4 regions of the Streptomyces sp. NPDC002176 genome follow, and region 1 is predicted to be linked to each of the others. Evidence: riboswitches for the same ligand, from Rfam matches in the RefSeq annotation. Region 1 holds a riboswitch; each other region holds the start of a gene.

Region 1 (4,695 bases):
GCCACTCGAGCGCCCGTACGGTGCCGCGCGTGCCCGGCACCACCACGAGGTCGGCGTCGGCCAGTTCCTCGGGCCGGTCCACGAAGCGGACGACCACGCCGGGTTCGGCGGCGAGGGCGTCCACGTCGGTGAAGTTGGACATCAGCGGGACGGCGCACACGGCGACCCGCAGCACGTCCTCGCCGTGCGGGGGAGCGACGGCCGACTCCCGTACGGTCCCGCGCAGGGAGACCCTGAGTCCGTCCTCCTCGTCGATGCCGAGCCCGTGCCGGAACGGCAGCACCCCGTAGGTGTGCCGTCCGGTGAGGCCGCGCAGCATGTCCAGGCCCGGTTCCAGCAGCGAGACATCGCCGCGGAACTTGTTGACCAGGAACCCGGCGATCAGCGCCTGGTCCTCGGGGGAGAGCAGGGCGACGGTGCCGAAGAAGGAGGCGAACACCCCGCCCCGGTCGATGTCGCCGACGACGAGCACGGGCAGCCCGGCGCCCCGCGCGACGCCCATGTTGACGATGTCGGTGCGCCGAAGGTTGATCTCGGCGGGCGAACCCGCGCCCTCACAGATCACCGCGTCATACGTGCCCCGCAACTCCTCCAAGCACTCCAACACCGTTCCCAGCAAAGCCTGTTGACGCCCGCCGTGATAGCCGCGCGCACTCAGCTCGCCCACCGGCCTGCCCAGCAGCACCACTTGGCTGCTGCGCTCGCCACCGGGCTTGAGCAGTACGGGATTCATCAGCGCGGTCGGCTCGGTGCGGCACGCCTGCGCCTGCATGGCCTGCGCCCGCCCGATCTCCGCGCCCTCCCGGGTCACGAAGGAGTTGAGGGACATGTTCTGCCCCTTGAACGGCGCCACCTTGACGCCCTGCCGGACCAGCCACCGGCAGATCCCGGCCGTCACGACGCTCTTGCCCGCGTCGGACGTCGTCCCCGCGACCAGCAGACCACCGCTCACCTGCCCCGCCCCCTTCCGATGAGGCGCGCGGCGACGGTGACGCCGAGCGCGAGCATGCCGACCCGGCGGGAGAGCCGTACGGCCCGCCCGATGTCGGCGACCTGCACCGGCCGCCCGGTGCCGTTGAGTACCGGCCGGTGCTCGACCCGGCCGCCGTAGGAGAGGGTGCCGCCCAGCCGGACGCCGAGCGCGCCCGCGAACGAGGCTTCCACCGGGCCCGCGTTGGGGCTCGGATGCCGATGCGCGTCCGCCCGCCAGGCCCGTACCGCCCCGCGCGGGTCGTCCCCGGCGAGCACGGCCAGTACGGCGGTCAGCCGGGCGCCCGGCCAGCCCGCCACGTCGTCCAGCCGGGCGGAGGCCCAGCCGAAGCGGCGCAGCCGGGGCGACTTGTGCCCGACCATCGCGTCCAGCGTGTTCACGGCCCGGAAGCCGAGCAGCCCCGGCACTCCGGCGAGCGCGCCCCACACCAGGGCGCCCACCACGGCGTCGGAGGTGTTCTCCGCGACCGACTCCACGACGGCGCGCGCGATCGCGTCGGCGTCCAGCGCCTGCGGGTCGCGGCCGCACAGATGCGGCAGCCGGGCCCGCGCGGCCGTCAGGTCGCCGCGCTCCAGGGCGCGGCCGACGGTGGACGCCTCGCGGGCGAGCGACGTACCGCCGACGACGGCCCAGGTGGCGGCGGCCGTCAGCGCGGCGGAGCCGGTGAAGGAGGGGCGTACGGCGCGTGCGGCCACGGCTCCGAGCGCGGTGGCGCCTCCGGCGCACACCAGGGTGTGCAGCGTGCCCCAGCCGCGGTGGTCGTGCCACAGCGCGCGCTCCACGCGCCCGGCGGCCCGCCCGAAGGCGGCGACGGGGTGCATGCGGTGGGGATCGCCCAGGAGGAGATCACCGAGGAGTCCGGCGGCGGCACCGTACGCGTACGAGCGATCGGCGCCCATCGGCTAGCTCGCCGTGGGCGTGCCGGTGTTCCTGGTGCGGGTTCTCGGGCGACGGCCGGGCATCACGGTAGTCCTCACTCAGGGTGTCCACGCCCTGGTTCGACGAGACCGGCGACGAGAGTTCCTGGCTCCCGGGGACTTCTCCCCGGTGACAGTGGCGGGACCGCGCCGGATTCGCACCGGCTTCCTCTGCTGTCGCCGTACATGGCCCGCGAAGTCCACCACGTGCCCGGAAGGGCCGTCAACCTGCCTGTGACCTGCGGGAGAAGAGTGTGTGGAGCCCCACACCGGCACCGGTGGGAACAGCGGAAGGCCCCCGCGCGGCACATGCCGTGCGGGGGCCTCACCGGGACGCGGGTGCTAGGCGACGATCAGGTAGAAGCCGTAGGCCACCGCCGCCGCGCAGGCGGCGAAGCAGGCGTAGGCGCCGGTCACCGCGAGCGGGGCCGAGCCGCCCGTGGCGGCGGCGCGCTCGCGGCGGGCCAAGCCGCTGACGCCCAGGGTGAACAGGCTCACCAGGGCCACCGTGACCACGAGGCTGACGCCGAAGACGGAGCCGAGGGCCGCCCAGTCGATCTTCATGGGGATGTTCCTCCAGTTGCCGGGTGGTCAGACCCGGGCGGACGGCGCGGTGGTGGCGGGGGTGTGCTCGGTCGTGCGGGACTCGGCGGTGGCGGCCGGGATGGTGGCCGTCAGGTCGTCCGCGACGATGCCCACGGGGGGCGGCGTGACCATGGCCATCGCGGTGGTCACCACACCGGCGGGCTCGGTGTACTCCTCGGCGGTGACGTGGGTGTGGTCGATGACCTCGCGGCGGGAGATCTTCCAGATGGCGAAGCTGGAGCCGATCAGGAAGAGCGCGACGAGCCCGGTGCCCCAGTCGCCCAGGCCGGTTACGGCCTCGGCGCCCGCGCCGACCAGTGCGGCGGCGGGCAGGGTCAGCGCCCAGGCGACGAACATCCGGGTGGCGGTGGACCAGCGGACCACACCGCCCTTGCGGCCGAGGCCCGCGCCCATCACCGAGCCGGAGACGACATGGGTGGTGGAGAGGGAGAAACCGAGGTGCGAGGAGGCCAGGATGGCGGTCGCGGCGCTGGTCTGCGCGGCGAAGCCCTGACGGGGCTCCAGGTCGGTCAGACCCTTGCCCATGGTGCGGATGATGCGCCAGCCGCCGATGTAGGTGCCGAGCGCGATGGCCAGACCGGCGGAGAGGATCACCCAGGTGGGAGGGTTGGAGCCGGGGGAGAGGGCGCCGCCCGCGATCAGCGCGAGGGTGATGATGCCCATGGTCTTCTGCGCGTCGTTGGTGCCGTGCGCCAGGGAGACCAGGCCGGCCGAGGCGATCTGGCCCGCGCGGTAGCCCTTGCGGGTGGCCTCGCCGTCGCCCTGGCCGCCGATGCGGTAGGAGAGGCGGGTGGCGAGCATCGTGGCGAGACCCGCCACGATCGGCGCGGCGACCGCGGGGAGCAGCACCTTGGTGACCAGCATGTCGCCGTGGACGGCGCCGAAGCCCGCCGAGGCGACGGTGGCACCGACGAGGCCGCCCATCAGGGCGTGCGAGGAACTCGAGGGCAGGCCCACCAGCCAGGTCAGCAGGTTCCAGAGGATCGCGCCGGTCAGGGCCGCGAAGATGACCTCGGGACGGATGCCGGTCTCGTCGACGAGACCCTTGGAGATCGTGTTGGCGACCTCCACCGAGAGGAAAGCGCCCACCAGGTTGAGCGCGGCGGACATGGCCACCGCGACCTTGGGCTTGAGAGCGCCGGTCGAGATGGTGGTGGCCATCGCGTTGGCGGTGTCGTGGAAACCGTTCGTGAAATCGAACGCGAGTGCGGTTATCACCACTATCGCGAGGATCAGCGAGAAGCTTTCCATTTACCCAGGCAATCGTTCGAGGTCGTTGGCAGCATGAACGTAGGGAACCTGGATGAACGGAAGGTGAACTGGGACGGGCGCCTTGGTGCCGGAAGCGGGACGCCGGATTCCGGGGGCCGTCCGGCCGCTCTCCGGGGGCCGTTCAGCGCCCGCGCGCGAAGGCTCGCAGCCGGGTCGCGGAGCCGCCGAAGAGATCCTGGTCACCCGGCAGTCGTCCCTTGGTGCCGTGCTGCCAGAACGTCCAGTACCGCCAGCCGCCGGGCAGTCTGCCGGGGCCGGACGAACCATGGCTGGCGATCCACAGGGCGTGGTCGTCGGAGAAGGCGCGGCTGTCGCCGGTGCAGGCGGCCCACCAGTGGGCGGTGGTGTAGAGGACCGGACGGCGCCCGGTCTCCCGGCGGACCTCGTCGCTGAAGGACCTGATCCAGCGCACCATCCGCTTCCGGCTCAGCCCGTAGCACTTGTGGTGCTTGTCGTACGGGTTGTACTCGATGTCGAGCGCGGGCGGCAGCGTCACCCCGTCGGCCCGCCAGCCGCCGCCGTGCCGGACGAAGTACGCGGCCTGCGCGGCGCCGGAGGAACGGTTCGGCAGGGCGAAGTGATAGGCGCCCCGGATCAGTCCGGCCCGGCGCGCGCCGTTGTACTGGCCGGTGAAGTAGGGGTTGCGGTAGGTCGTGGACTCGGTCGCCTTCACGTACACGAACCGGGCGCCCTCGGCGCGGGCCGACCACCAGTCGACGCGCTTCTGGTGGGAGGACACGTCGTGCCCCCGCGGCTGGGTCCCGCGCGGGTGGGGCTCGGCGGCGAGCGGGGCGTGGGCGGCGGTCAGGGCCCCGGTGAGGGTGAGGGCCGAGAGGGCCGCGGCGAGGACGCCCGCGCGGCGACGGGTCGAGAAGCGGTCACGGGCCATGCGGTCCCCCGGCGAAACGT
Region 2 (4,695 bases), on a different contig from region 1:
CACGCGCGGGGAGTGGATGTCGTACACCCCCGGACCCGCCTCGCGGGGGTAGCCGTGCGCGGCCAGTTCGCGGGCCACCTGCATGTGCGAGCGGGCTGCCTCCAGGCTGATGACGTCGGCGTCCAGGTCGTCGATGGCCCGCACGATGTCACCGAACTCGGCGTAGCACATGTGGGTGTGGACCTGGGTGTCCGGCCGGACGCCCGCTGTGGTCAGCCGGAACGCCTCCGTCGCCCAGGCCAGATAGGCGGCCCGGTCGGCGGCGCGCAGCGGAAGCGTCTCGCGCAGAGCGGGCTCGTCCACCTGGATCACCGAAGTGCCCGCCCGCTCCAGGTCGTTCACCTCGTCGCGCAAGGCGAGCGCGACCTGCCGGGCGGTGTCGCCGAGCGGCTGGTCGTCGCGGACGAAGGACCAGGCGAGCATGGTCACCGGCCCGGTCAGCATGCCCTTGACCGGGCGGTCGGAGAGCGACTGGGCGTACGTCGTCCAGCGGACCGTCATCGGCTCGGGGCGGGAGATGTCGCCGATCAGGATCGGCGGGCGGACGTAACGGGTGCCGTAGGACTGGACCCAGCCGTGCTGGGTGGCGAGGTAGCCGGTGAGCTGCTCGGCGAAGTACTGCACCATGTCGTTGCGTTCGGGCTCGCCGTGCACCAGCACGTCCAGGCCGGTCTTCTCCTGGAAGGAGATCACCTCCTGGATCTCCGCCTTGACGCGCTCCTCGTACCCGGTTGTGTCGATCCGGCCCGTCCGCAGGTCCGCGCGGGCGGTGCGCAGTTCGCCGGTCTGCGGGAACGAGCCGATCGTGGTGGTCGGCAGCAGCGGCAGGCCGAGGTGGGCCCGCTGGGCGGCCGCCCGCTCGGGGTACGGCTGGGCGCGGCAGGCGTCGGCGTCCGTGACGGCCTTCGCGCGGGCCCGGACGGCCGGGTCGCGGGTGATGGGGGAGCCGGTGCGGGAGGCCAGGTCGGCCCGGTTCGCGGCGAGTTCGGCGGCGATCGCGTCCGTGCCGCGCGCCAGGCCCCTGGCCAGGGTGACGATCTCGGCGGTCTTCTGCCGGGCGAACGCCAGCCAGCGCAGGATCTGCGGCTCGATGTCCCGCTCGGGAGTGGTGTCCAGCGGTACGTGCAGCAGGGAGCAGGACGCGGCGACGTCGACCCGGTCGGCCAGCCCGAGCAGGGTGCCCAGGGTGGCGAGGGACTTCGACAGGTCGTTCGCCCAGATGTTGCGGCCGTTCACGACCCCGGCGACCAGCCGCTTGCCGGGCAGCCCGCCGACGGCGGCGAGCGCGTCCAGGTTGGCGGCCGCGGCCTCGGTGAAGTCCAGCGCCAGCCCCTCCACCGGCGCCTTCGCCAGCACCGGCAGCGCCTCGCCAAGACGGTCGAAGTAGGAGGCGACCAGCAGCTTCGGCCGGTCGGTGAGCGCGCCCAGGTCACGGTAGGCGCGCTCGGCCGCGTTCAGCTCGGCCGGGGTGCGGTCCTGCACCAGCGCGGGCTCGTCCAGCTGCACCCACTCGGCCCCGGCCGCGCGCAGATCCGCCAGCACCTCGGCGTACACCGGGAGCAGCCGGTCCAGCAGGGTCAGCGGGTCGAAGTCGGCGGGGACACCGGGCGCGGGCTTGGCCAGCAGCAGGTAGGTGACCGGGCCGACCAGCACCGGCCGGGCGGCGAGGCCCAGTGCGAGGGCCTCCTTCAGCTCCGCGACCTGCTTGGCGGAGTCGGCGGAGAACACCGTGTCCGGGCCCAACTCGGGCACCAGATAGTGGTAGTTCGTGTCGAACCACTTGGTCATCTCCAGCGGCGCGATGTCCTGCGTACCGCGCGCCATGGCGAAGTAGCCGTCCAGCGCGTCGGCCTCGACGGCGGCCCGGTGCCGCTGGGGGATCGCGCCGACCATCACGGTGGTGTCCAGCACGTGGTCGTAGGCCGAGAAGTCGCCGGTCGGGACCTCGTCGATGCCTGCTTCGGCGAGCGCCTGCCAGTTGACGCGGCGGAGGTCGGCCGCGGTGGCCCGGAGGGCGTCGGCGGTGACGTGGCCCTTCCAATAGCCCTCGATCGCCTTCTGCAGCTCCCGGCCCTGGCCCTGACGCGGGTAGCCGTACACGGTCGACCGTGCTGCCGCGGCTGCGGACTTCGGTGTCACGGAGATCTCCTTCACGAGATGAATCCCTGAGGTCCCGGCGACGGAACGAGTACGTGAAGGGGTGACGGCCAGGCGGCCCGGCCCGCGCGACGCGGTGGTCCGTCCTGTTGCGTACGCCGACCCGCCCTCGAGGTCACCGGAACTCCGCACGCGAGCGGGTCGCGCACGGGCAGATGGCAGGTCTTCGGACTCACGGGCGCGTCCTCACCAGGAGGACACCTACTGGCCGTCGCTTCCCAGGTCCGTGCGTCGGACCCAGTGCGTATGACGGCGGTCGTTCCCGCTCACCGCTGCGGGGCAGTCCCGGATTCCCACCGGGTTCCCTCTTACGACACCCCGTCTGGCGGACGGGGCGAACCAGCTGCACAGGTCAGCCTACGGGCCATGACCGGCCGCCGCCGGTACCGTCCGGCATTCGGATGGTGATCCGGGCCACGCGCACCGCGGTCACCCGGCCGCCGGGCCCAGTTGGGCCAGCGCCGCCGTGACCAGCGCGGCCGTGCCGGTGTCCAGGGTGAGGCGGACGCTGGGCAGGTAGCGGGGGGAGTGGTTGTTCGGCAGGCTCCGGAACTTCTCCGCCGGACCGGTGCCGGGGGCCGCCGCCCACTGGGTGGGGCCGACCGAGCCGAGCATCCAGTAGGCGCCCCGGATGCCGGGGCGGCCGTGCAGATGGCCGCCCGCGCCGGTGAGCAGCGGGAAGTCCTCGGTCGCCGCGGAGGCGGGCCAGCCGGTGACACGGGACGCGCCGAACGCCCCCTGGTGGGCGGCGCGGACGGCGGCCGTGACACCCGGATCGGGGCGGGTGACGCCGGAGCGGGTCAGCTCGCGCACGGTGACCCGGGGCGGCAGCCCGGCCGACGCGGCCTCCGCGCGCACCACCCGCTCCACCGCCGCCGTACCCCGCACGAGCGCCGCCTCCGAGAGGGCGCGGACGGTGACCCGCAGCTCGGCGCGGGTGGCTATCACGTTCCCGGAGCGCCCGGTGTCCCCGGCCCGGAGCGAGGACGCGGTCACCACCAGCCGCTCGGCCGGGTCCGTCTCGCGGGCGGCGACAGCGGGGAGCCGGGTCACCGCACCGGCCGCCGCGAGCAGCGGATCGGCCGTCAGATGCGGGGTGGCCGCGTGCCCGCCGTCCCCCTCGAACACCACCTCCAGCGTCACACTGCCCGCCATCAGCGGCCCGTCCGCGTGCGCCACCATCCCGGCCGGGAACGCGGCCGTGTGCTGGGCGAGGACCACGTCCGGCGCGGTGATCCGGTCGTACAGGCCGTCCTCCAGCATCGCCCGGGCACCGCTCAGCGTCTCCTCGGCGGGCTGCCCGACCACCAGCAGGGTGCCGCGCCAGCGGTCCCGGTGCCCGGCGAGCCAGCGGGCCGCGGCGGCCGCGCAGGCCAGATGGGCGTCATGGCCGCAGGCGTGCATCACCGGCACCGGCCGCCCGTCCGGACCCGGCGCGGTCGCGGTGCTGGCGTACGGCACACCGGTCTCCTCGGCCACCGGGAGCGCGTCCAGCTCGGCGCGCAGCAGCACGGCCGGGCCGTCGCCGTTGACGAGTTCGGCGGCGACCCCGTGCCCGCCGACCCCGCGCAGCACACGGAAGCCGTCTGCCGTCAGCCGGTCCGCGAACACGGCGGCGGTGCGCTCCTCCGCGCCGGACAGCTCGGGGTGCCGGTGCAGGTCGAGATACAGCTCGGCGGTGGACGCCAGCAGGGCGTCCAGACCGGGCGGCACACCACCGCCCACGGTCACGGACGGACGGGACTGGTCGCTGCTCACGGCGGGGACTCCAGAGGGTTGTCGTACGGGGGTGTCAGCGAAGTGACAGCCATCGGTAAGGGAGTTGGTGTCGGACGCGCGTAGAAAGGGAGGTGTCCGGGGGGATCGCTCCTCCGGCAGGTTCAGCGCACCACCGGACGGGGCCGTCCCGGCCGGCAGCAGGCCACCTGACCCGGAAGGAGCCATCATGGCTGACAACAACCTCGCCTCCCTCGCCCAGGAGATCCTGGACCTGGAGTCGGAGACCTTCGAGATCACCGACTACTCGGACGCCAGCGAGGTCATGCTCGGTTCGTCGACGAGCTGTTCCTCCACCAGCACCTGCTCCAGCACCACCAGCACCACCTCCTGCACCGCCTGATCCAGGCGTTCGCACCCACGGTCCCCGGTCCGCCTCGGCGCGCCGGGGACCGCCGGTGTGCGCGGGGCCCTTGACGGCCCGCGCGCCGACGAGCAGAACGCCTGCCCCGCTCACGGGAACGGATGCGGCACCCGCCGCAACTCCTCCTCCGTGAGCGGCGCCGCGACCATGCCCGCCCGGTACGGCGCGGTACGCAGCCTCGGCATGGCGAGCGCCCGCTGCCTGAGCCAGCCGAAGTCGATCGGCAGCAGCCCCGGAGCCAGCGTGGCCACCGTACGCAGCCCCATCCGGCGCTGCTCGGGCGTGGTCTGGTCGACGGCGATCACCTCGCAGCCCGCCTCGCCCAGCAGGTTCCGCACGAGGAGCAGGTCGTCGCGGAGGTCGCCGGTGCGCGGCCGCCGCTCCTCCCACCCGGCGAA
Region 3 (4,695 bases), on a different contig from region 1:
GCATCGACTCGGTGTTCATGCCGGGCAGGCCCTCACCGCACAGGTCGCGGCCGAACTGCAGCTCGGCCGCGACGGCCTCCCGGATCATGTCCGTGACCTGCTGCTCCAGCTGGTCGTCGAACAGCTCCGGCTCCTCCTTGCGGACGGTGTCGACCACGTCGAAGGCGAACGACATGTGCATCGTCTCGTCGCGGAACACCCAGTTGGTGCCGGTGGCCAGGCCGTGCAGCAGACCCCGGCTGCGGAACCAGTAGACGTACGCGAAGGCGCCGTAGAAGAACAGCCCCTCGATGCACGCGGCGAAGCAGATCAGGTTCAGCAGGAACTTGCGGCGGTCCGCCTTGGTCTCCAGCCGGTCCAGCTTGTCGACCGAGTCGATCCACTTGAAGCAGAACTCGGCCTTCTCCCGGATGGAGGGGATGTTCTCCACCGCCGCGAACGCGTCCGCGCGGTCCTCGGGGTTGGGCAGGTAGGTGTCGAGCAGCGTCAGATAGAACTGGACGTGCACGGCCTCCTCGAAGAGCTGACGGCTCAGGTAGAGCCGCGCCTCGGGGGAGTTGATGTGCTTGTACAGCGTCAGCACCAGGTTGTTCGCCACGATCGAGTCACCCGTGGCGAAGAACGCCACCAGGCGGCCGATCAGGTGCTGCTCCTCGGGGGAGAGCTTCGCCAGGTCGGCGACGTCCGAGTGGAGGTCGACCTCCTCGACGGTCCAGGTGTTCTTGATCGCGTCCCGGTAGCGCTCGTAGAAGTCCGGGTAGCGCATCGGACGCAGGGTCAGCTCGAAGCCGGGGTCCAGAAGGTTCTTGTCGGTCATTACTGGCAGGCCTCGCAGGACTCGGGGTTTTCCAGGGAGCAGGCGACGGCATCCGGGTCGGCCGCCTGCTGGACGGGGATGGTCTTGGCCTCCGGGGCGCGGCCACCGGCGGCACGGGCGATCCGGGTCGCCGGGCGCGAACGCAGGTAGTACGTGGTCTTCAGACCCGACTTCCAGGCGTAGGAGTACATCGAGGAGAGCTTGCCGATGGTCGGCGTCTCCAGGAACAGGTTCAGCGACTGCGCCTGGTCGAGGAACGGGGTACGGGCGGCGGCCATGTCGATCAGACCGCGCTGCGGGATCTCCCACGCCGTGCGGTACAGCTTCCGCACGTCCTCCGGAATCCACGCGAAGCCCTGCACCGAGCCGTTGGCCTCGCGCAGCTCCTCACGGGTCCGGGCGTCCCACACGCCGAGGTCCTTCAGCTCCTGCACCAGATAAGCGTTGACCTGGAGGAACTCACCCGACAGCGTCTCGCGCTTGAACAGGTTGGACACCTGCGGCTCGATGCACTCGTACACACCCGCGATGGACGCGATGGTGGCCGTCGGCGCGATCGCCAGCAGCAGCGAGTTGCGCATGCCGACCTCGGCGATCCGGGCGCGCAGCGCGGCCCAGCGCTCGGGCCAGGTCAGCTCGACGCCGTAGTGGTCGGGGTGCAGCACGCCCTGGGCGGTACGGGTCTGCTCCCAGGCGGGGAGGGGGCCGTTGCGCTCGGCGAGGTCGGCCGACGCCTCGTAGGAGGCCAGCATGATGCGCTCGGCGATCCGGGTGGACAGCGCCTTCGCCTCGGGGGAGTCGAAGGGGACGCGCAGCTTGAAGAAGACGTCCTGCAGACCCATCGCGCCGAGGCCCACCGGGCGCCACTTGGCGTTGGAGCGGCCCGCCTGCTCGGTCGGGTAGAAGTTGATGTCCACGACCCGGTCGAGGAAGGTCACGGCGGTGCGGACGGTCTCGTCCAGCCGCTCCCAGTCGATGTCCCCGTCCACCACGAAGGCTCCCAGGTTCACCGAGCCGAGGTTGCAGACCGCGGTCTCCCCGTCGTCGGTGACCTCGAGGATCTCCGTGCACAGGTTGGAGGAGTGGACCACGTTGCCGGGCAGCGCCGTCTGGTTGGCGGTGCGGTTGGCGGCGTCCTTGAAGGTCATCCAGCCGTTGCCGGTCTGCGCGAGGGTGCGCATCATGCGGCCGTACAGCTCGCGGGCGGGCATGGACTTCTTCGCCAGGCCCGACTCCTCGGCCTTGCGGTAGGCCGCGTCGAACTCCGGGCCCCACAGGTCGACCAGCTCGGGCACGTCGGCCGGGGAGAACAGCGACCAGGGCTCGTCGGCGTTGACCCGGCGCATGAACTCGTCCGGAATCCAGTGCGCGAGGTTCAGGTTGTGCGTACGGCGCGCGTCCTCACCGGTGTTGTCGCGCAGCTCCAGGAACTCCTCGATGTCGGAGTGCCAGGTCTCCAGGTACACCGCGGCCGCGCCCTTGCGCCGCCCGCCCTGGTTCACCGCGGCCACCGAGGCGTCCAGCGTCTTCAGGAACGGCACGATGCCGTTGGAGTGCCCGTTGGTGCCCCGGATCAGCGAACCCCGGCTGCGGATGCGGGAGTAGGACAGGCCGATGCCACCGGCGTGCTTGGAGAGGCGGGCGACCTGGTGGTAGCGGTCGTAGATCGAGTCCAGCTCGTCCAGCGGGGAGTCCAGCAGGTAGCAGGACGACATCTGGGGGTGCCGCGTACCGGAGTTGAACAGGGTGGGGGAGGACGGCAGGTAGTCCAGGCGGCTCATCAGGCCGTACAGCGCGGCGACCTCGTCCACGGCCGGGGCGCTGTCGTTCTCCGCCAGGCCGCTCGCCACGCGCAGCATGAAGTGCTGGGGCGTCTCGATCACCTTGCGGGTGAGGGGGTGGCGCAGCAGATAGCGGCTGTGCAGGGTGCGCAGGCCGAAGTAGCCGAACCGGTCGTCGGCGCCGGTGTCGATCAGGGCGTCGAGGCGGGCGGCGTGCAGCGCCACGAAGTCGGCGGTGCGGTCGGCGACCAGGCCCTCGCGGTGGCCCACGGTCACCGACTCGGTGAAGCACGTCACGCCCTGCGAGGCGGCCTCGGCGCGGATGGAGAGGGTGAGCAGCCGGGCGGCCAGCCGGGAGTAGGCGGGGTCCTCCGAGATCAGACCGGCGGCGGACTCGGTGGCCAGCTCGCGCAGTTCCGCCTCGTCGGCACGCGCCGACCGGCCGCGCAGCGCGGCGGCCGCGACCCGGCCGGGGTCCGCGTCGGGGAGGTCGGCGGTCAGCTCGGTCAGGGTCCGCAGCAGCGCGGCCCCGGGACCGTCGTTCTCCACAGGGGCCTTCGTCGCCGGGGTGGCTGAAGCCGGGTCGGCAGGCGCGATGGTCACGTGGGGCTCTCCCTCGCTGGGCACGGGGACCTGGCGGAGGGTATGAGGAGGCACGAGCGCGCACGGCGTCGCGTCCACCGGCCCACTCCACGAGGCCCGGACGTCTTCGAGCACCCGGGCCGGACGGCCGGGCGCGCCGCTGTCGACAGGTCCTCGGACTGACGCTGGCGTGCACGAAGCACGCAAGTACACCGTTGCGGGACAGTTCCGGATTCGCACCGGATTCCCCTGCGACGACAGCGAGCACGAGCATACATCTAGTGCCGGGCTGTCGCGTCACCCCCAGATGTTGTGTCTGTTGTGTGTTCCGGTGGCTTCAAAGGGTCAACTCGTAGGTGAGCAGGGCGAGGTCCAGCAGGTCCGGCAAGGGGTTCCAGTCGCGGTGTGGGGTGCGGTGGAAACCGAGGTGTTCGTAGATGCGGTGGGCGGCGTGCATCGTCGGCTGGGTGGACAGGACGAGGCTCCGGCAGCCCTCGACGGCCCGTGCCCGGTCCACGCAGGCCCGTACGAGCGCCTCCCCGGCTCCCTGGCCCCGGCCGGCGCGTGCGACCGCCAGCATCCGGATCTCGGCCTCGCCCGGACCGGCGATGTCGGCCATGGGTCCGCCCGCGGGGACGAAGGTGACCCCGCCGAGCAGCACGCCCCCGCGCTCGGCCACCAGGATCTCCGCGGCGGCCGCCCGCCCGGCCACGTCCCGCAGCTCGCCGAGGTACGCGTCGCTCTCACCGAAGTCCAGCAGCCCGTCCTGCAGATACGCCTGGGCGGTGATCTCGCCCAGGGCGGTGTACTCGGCGGGCTCGGCGGGTCTGATGCGAAGGTCCATGCCCGGGAGTCTGTACGACGACGGGCCGCCGTCGCTCTCGCTTCACGGCGGCCCGTGGCCGGGGTGGGGCGGGTTCCCCTAGTGGGTGCTGCCCGCCGTCGCCGGGGGCAGCTCGACCTCGACGCCGGGGTCGCCCGCGTCGGCCGTGTAGTCCTCGGGCCTGGTCTCGTCGATGCCGTCGGGGGCCTTCACGGCCTTCAGGACGAAGGTGCCGATCACCGTCACCACGACGTTCAGCACGAACGCCGTGAGGCCGATGTAGCCGATCTCACCGATGCCGGGGATCTCCTTGGCCGAGCCGCCGAAGTGCTTCTGCGTCGGCGAGGCGACCCCGTAGGCGGCGAGGGTGCCGTAGAGCATGCCGACCGCCCAGCCCGCCAGCAGCGCCCAGCGGTGGAACCAGCGGGTGAACAGGCCGCCGACCAGGGCCGGGAAGGTCTGGAGAATCCAGATGCCGCCGAGCAGCTGGAAGTTGATCGCCACCGTCTTGTCCATGGTGAGGACGAAGACCAGCGCGCCCACCTTCACCAGCAGCGAGACCAGCTTGGAGACCTTGGTCTCCTGCTCGGGCGTCGCGTCGGGCTTGATGAAGTCCTTGTAGATGTTGCGGGTGAACAGGTTCGCGGCCGCGATCGACATGATCGCCGCCGGGACCAGCGCGCCGATGCCGA
Region 4 (4,695 bases), on a different contig from region 1:
ATGCCGACCTGCTGCCCCGCGCGCCCCGCGGCTTCCACGGGCGCGGCCCGGAACTCGCCGCGCTCGGCCGGGCCGCCGCCGGGGAGGCGCCCGTGTGCCTGGTCACCGGGCCCGCCGGGGTCGGCAAGACCGCCCTCGCGCTGTGGTGGGCGCACCGCAACGCCGACGCCTTCCCCGACGGACGGCTCTTCGCCGACCTGCACGGCTTCAGCGACACCGGCGAGCCCTCGATCACCGAGGTGCTGCGCGAGTTCCTGCTCGCCCTCGGCGTGCCGCCGCGCCGGATACCGGAGTCGGCCACGGCCGCCGCCGCGCTGTTCCGCACCCTCACCGACCGGCTGCGGCTGCTGGTCGTCCTCGACAACGCGCGCGACTCCGCCACCGTCCGCGCCCTGCTGCCCGGCGGCACCGACTGCGTCACCGTCGTCACCAGCCGCCACCGCCTGGAGGGGCTCATCGCCTCCGACGCGGCCCGCCCCGTGCCGCTCGGCACGCTCGACGCGCGGGACGGCACCGCGCTCCTCGCGGGCGTCCTCGGCGAGGAACGCGTCCTCGGTGAACCGGTGGCCGCGCGCAGGCTCGCCGAACTCTGCGGCGGACTCCCGCTCGCCCTCCGGGTGACCGCCGCCCGGCTCGCGGGCCGCCCTCAGTGGACCCTGGCCCACCTCGCGGACGAACTCGCGGACGAACGCGGCCGGTTGGCCCACCTCGCGGTCGACGACACCGGTGTCCCGGCCGCGCTCCGCCTGACCCTGCAGCACCTCCCCGGCGAGGCCGCGCACCACTTCGGCCGCCTCGGCCATCACCCCGGCACCCACGTCGACCCGTACACCGCCGCCGCCCTCTCCGGCACCGACCCGCTGGCCGCCGCCCGCGCCCTGGAACGGCTCGGCGCCGCCCACCTCGTCACCGAGACCGCGCCCGGCCGCTGGGAACTGCACGACCTCGTACGCCTCTACGCCCGCGACCTCGACCCGGCGAGCGGCCCCCAGGCGCTCACCGGCGCTCTCGACCACTACATCGCGACCGCCCTCGCCGCCGCCGAGACCGCCCAGCCCGGCGGCGAGCCCTGCTTCGCGCTGCCCGCCGACTTCCGGCGCCCGGCCGCCGTACGCGACTTCGCGGACCGGGCGGAGGCGATGGGCTGGCTGGCCGCCGAACGCGAGGACCTGGCCCGCGCGGTGACCGCCGCGCGGGCCGCCGGACTGGACGACCGGGCCTGGCGGATCATCCTCCTCCAGTGGCCGCAGGTGGTGTGGCGCTCGCGGGACAACTGGGTGCCGCTGCTGTCCACGGCCCTGGAGTGCGCCCAGGCCGTGGCCGACCCGTACGCCGAGTCCCGCGTCCGCACCCTGCTGGGCTGGGTGCTGAGCGAGGAGGGACGCCTCGCGGACGCCCTCACCCTCCTCGAACCCTCACCCGCCCTGGCCCGCCGCACCGGCGACCGCCTCGGCGAGGCCACCGCCCTGATCAACCTGGCCGTCGTCCAGTCCGCGCAGGGCGACCTCGACGCCGCCCTCACCCACTGCGCCCGAGCCGCCACCCTGGCCCGCGAGGAGGGCAACCCGCACACGGAGATGCTCGCCCTCCTCCACCTCTCCCGCACCCACCTCACCTCCGGCGCCCCGGAACAGGCCCTCCGCGTCGCCCGCACGGCCCTGGACCTCGGCCCCGAACACGAGGAAGCGGCCCGCACCTCCCTCCTCCACACGGTCTGCGGCGAGGCCCACCTCGCCCTCGGCGACGAACCCGAAGCCCTCCGCCTCCTGGAACGCGCCGCCGACGAGGCCGAGTCCACGGGCTACGACGAGGGAGCGGTACGGGCCCTGGAGGCTCTGCTGCGGGTCAGCGGCCGCCCGGACCACCGCAAGCGGCACGAGGCGGCGGTACGAAGGCTCGCGGCGGAGGAGTCGTAGGACGGCTGTCGCTACGGTGACCCCATGTGCCGCTACGCCGTGACCCCGTACAAGCTCCACCACGCCTGCCTCTCGTGCCGGGTCAGTTTCAAGCGGCACGCGGATCGGGAGCACGCGTGCCCGAACTGCGCCCGGCCGCTCGTCTGTGCCGGGCGGGACTTCGCTCCGCCGCGTCGGCGGGATGTCGCGAGGTGGTCCGTGGTCGCCGCGGTGCTGGGGGAGGGGCTGCGGTTCGACGGGCGGTCGGGCTGTGGGTGCGCGAAGGAGCCGAAGTACCGGCCCCGGACGCGGGCGGAGTTGCGGGTGCGGCGGATCGTCGCCTCGCGGGACGGGGTGCCGCTGGCCGAGGTGCTGGCGCGGGTCGACCCCGGTGACGGCAGCGGGCCCGGCCCGGCGTCAGAGGGGCGTCAGCCGGACGTCAGCGGGACGTGAGCGGGGGCGGTGAGAGTGGGGGTGTCAGCAGGTCAGAGGCTGGCCGACGGTCTGAGAGGGCCGTCGTCGACGTTTCACCTCCCGGGGGAAAACACCATGAACGCATCGCGCCGTACGGCACTCTTCTCCGTCGCCGCTTCCGCCGCGCTCGCCCTGTCCCTGACCGCCTGCCAGAGCGGGGAGGGCACCAAGGCCGAGGGGGCGCCCGTCGCCAAGGACACGGCCGCCGCCGCCACTTCCGCGCCTGCGGCCGGTACGAGCACCGGTACCGACACCGGCACCACCACGGGCACCAGCACCGCCGTGGGGACCGCGCACAAGACCGGCTCCGGCTCTTCCGGCGCCAAGAAGGGCACCGCCTCCACGCCCCTCTGCCGCGCCCAGGACGTCAAGGTCAGCTCCGAGCGCCAGGACGGGCCGCCCTACACCCACATCATCCTGACCGCGCGGAACACCTCCGGCCACCGTTGCGAGATGGCGGGCTTCCCGCACATCCAGTTCCTGGAGAGCCACAAGCAGGACGTGCCGTCCGTGGCCAAGAGCAAGCCCGCCGTGCCGACCGTGCTGAACCCCGGTGACCCGGCGTTCGTGCTGGTCAAGCTGTCCGACGGGGGTGTCGACGAGGACAACGAGGTGGTGACCGCGTTCCAGCTGGTGCTGCAGGGCGACTCCACCGTCATCGCGGTGGACTCCTCGGCAGGCGGCGGCCTCGCCGTCGACCCCGCGAAGACGCTCACCGGCTACTGGACGACCGAACTGCGCAACGGCGCCGACGACTTCTGACCCGTACCCCCGGCCGCGCCCCCTCGGGAGAGGAAGATCACCCGAGGGGGCGCGGTCTTGGCCAGGCAGGGCGCACGCGGTACCGTCGGGGCGATATCGACGACGGCGAAACGGAAGCCGGTGAGAAACCGGCACGGTCGCGCCACTGTGTGCGCGGTCCCTCAAGGGGGCGCGCGAGTCAGACCCGTGGCCGTCGTCCTGTGCACCACCGAGATGGGACGCGAACTCCCAGAGGAGGTACTGCCATGGCGCAGACCGTCGCTCAGCCGACCGCCGGAAACCCGGCCGCTCCCGCCACCCTGCCGCTGAAGGAGATAGCGCCCTGGGCGGTCTTCTTCGGCGTCCTCATGCTGGTCCTGCTGTACTTCGTCGGCGCCGAGCAGGGCGCCACCTCCGTGTTCAACGGCACGGACGTCCACGAGTGGGTGCACGACGCCCGCCACCTGCTCGGCTTCCCCTGCCACTGACGCGAGGGACGCCGCACCCACCATGAACTCCGCAACCGTGAGAAACCTCCTCGTGCGGGGCATGCTCGCCGGCCTCGGCGCCGGAGTGCTCGCCCTGATCGCCGCGTACTTCCTCGGCGAGCCGTCCGTGGACAGCGCCATCAGCTTCGAGGGCCACCACTCCCACGAGCACGAGGTCGAAGTGGTCTCCCGCTCGCTCCAGTCCACCGCCGGACTGGCCACCGGCGTCCTCGTCTACGGGGTCGCCTTCGGCGGCATCGCCGCGCTCGCCTTCTGCTTCGCGCTCGGCCGCGTCGGCCGCTTCGGCCCCCGAGCGACCGCGCTGCTGCTGTCCGGCACCGCGCTGCTCGCCGTGTACGTGGTGCCGTTCCTGAAGTACCCGGCGAACCCGCCCTCGGTCGGCGACCCGGACACCATCGGCAAGCGCACCACGCTGTACTTCCTGATGATGGTGCTCAGCGTGCTGCTGGCGGTCGGCGCCACCCTCCTCGGCAAGCGGCTCGCCCCGCGCCTGGGCAACTGGTACGCGACCCTCGTCGCCGTGGCCGCCTTCGCCCTGCTGACCGGGCTGGCGTACGCCTTCCTGCCGGTCGTCAACGAGGTGCCGGAACACTTCCCGGCCACCCTGCTCTGGCGGTTCCGCCTCTCCGCGCTGGCCATCCAGACGGTGCTGTGGGCCGGATTCGGGCTGCTCTTCGGCGAGTTGGCCGAGCGGCTGCTGAACCCGCACCCCGTGGCGGCACGCGACACGGGCCGGGCGGTCGCCGCCTCCCACTGAGTCGAAGGGCCCCCGGAAATCCTCCGGGGGCCCTCTCAGTCGGCCGTGAGCGGGCGTCCCAGCCGCAGGTTCCACCGCCCGGCCCGCCCCGACAGCTCCGTCGCGGTCAGCGGGGCCACGTCCAGCCGCCAGAACGCCTCGGCGGGCAGCCCCAGCGCGTGCACCACGGCCGCCCGCACCACGTCGGGCTCCACGACGGCGACCGTACGGCCCTCGGGCACCGACTCCAGCCAGCGCCCCACCCGCGCGCACACCGCCCGCACCGACTCCCCGCCCGGCGCCGCGCACTCCGGGTCGGCCAGCCACCGGGCCACCGCCT

Evidence for each region. A riboswitch is a leader RNA that binds a small molecule or an ion and turns the genes downstream of it on or off. The one in region 1 is predicted to bind cobalamin.
Region 2: another riboswitch for cobalamin. It lies ahead of metE (5-methyltetrahydropteroyltriglutamate--homocysteine S-methyltransferase); the one in region 1 lies ahead of ACI2LY_RS14075 (cobalamin biosynthesis protein).
Region 3: another riboswitch for cobalamin. It lies ahead of ACI2LY_RS10495 (ribonucleoside-diphosphate reductase subunit alpha); the one in region 1 lies ahead of ACI2LY_RS14075 (cobalamin biosynthesis protein).
Region 4: another riboswitch for cobalamin. It lies ahead of ACI2LY_RS00720 (CbtB-domain containing protein); the one in region 1 lies ahead of ACI2LY_RS14075 (cobalamin biosynthesis protein).

The regions. Positions count from the first base shown of each region.
Region 1 covers NZ_JBJDQW010000003.1:54,131-58,825, reverse strand. Annotated here, with positions in the region: gene ACI2LY_RS14080 (cobyric acid synthase) at 1-952, opposite strand, end outside; gene ACI2LY_RS14075 (cobalamin biosynthesis protein) at 949-1,890, opposite strand; cobalamin riboswitch at 1,988-2,120, opposite strand; gene ACI2LY_RS14070 (hypothetical protein) at 2,251-2,472, opposite strand; gene ACI2LY_RS14065 (anion permease) at 2,500-3,765, opposite strand; gene ACI2LY_RS14060 (lysozyme) at 3,908-4,675, opposite strand.
Region 2 covers NZ_JBJDQW010000001.1:161,474-166,168, reverse strand. Annotated here, with positions in the region: gene metE (5-methyltetrahydropteroyltriglutamate--homocysteine S-methyltransferase) at 1-2,139, opposite strand, end outside; cobalamin riboswitch at 2,297-2,516, opposite strand; gene ACI2LY_RS00700 (amidohydrolase) at 2,587-3,915, opposite strand; gene ACI2LY_RS00695 (thiazolylpeptide-type bacteriocin) at 4,103-4,276, shown strand; gene ACI2LY_RS00690 (TOMM precursor leader peptide-binding protein) at 4,387-4,695, opposite strand, start outside.
Region 3 covers NZ_JBJDQW010000002.1:503,382-508,076, reverse strand. Annotated here, with positions in the region: gene ACI2LY_RS10500 (ribonucleotide-diphosphate reductase subunit beta) at 1-817, opposite strand, end outside; gene ACI2LY_RS10495 (ribonucleoside-diphosphate reductase subunit alpha) at 817-3,201, opposite strand; cobalamin riboswitch at 3,328-3,477, opposite strand; gene ACI2LY_RS10490 (GNAT family N-acetyltransferase) at 3,518-4,024, opposite strand; gene mctP (monocarboxylate uptake permease MctP) at 4,103-4,695, opposite strand, start outside.
Region 4 covers NZ_JBJDQW010000001.1:166,699-171,393, reverse strand. Annotated here, with positions in the region: gene ACI2LY_RS00735 (BTAD domain-containing putative transcriptional regulator) at 1-1,916, shown strand, start outside; gene ACI2LY_RS00730 (hypothetical protein) at 1,941-2,348, shown strand; gene ACI2LY_RS00725 (DUF4232 domain-containing protein) at 2,445-3,131, shown strand; cobalamin riboswitch at 3,206-3,338, shown strand; gene ACI2LY_RS00720 (CbtB-domain containing protein) at 3,377-3,598, shown strand; gene ACI2LY_RS00715 (CbtA family protein) at 3,621-4,376, shown strand; gene ACI2LY_RS00710 (histidine phosphatase family protein) at 4,412-4,695, opposite strand, start outside.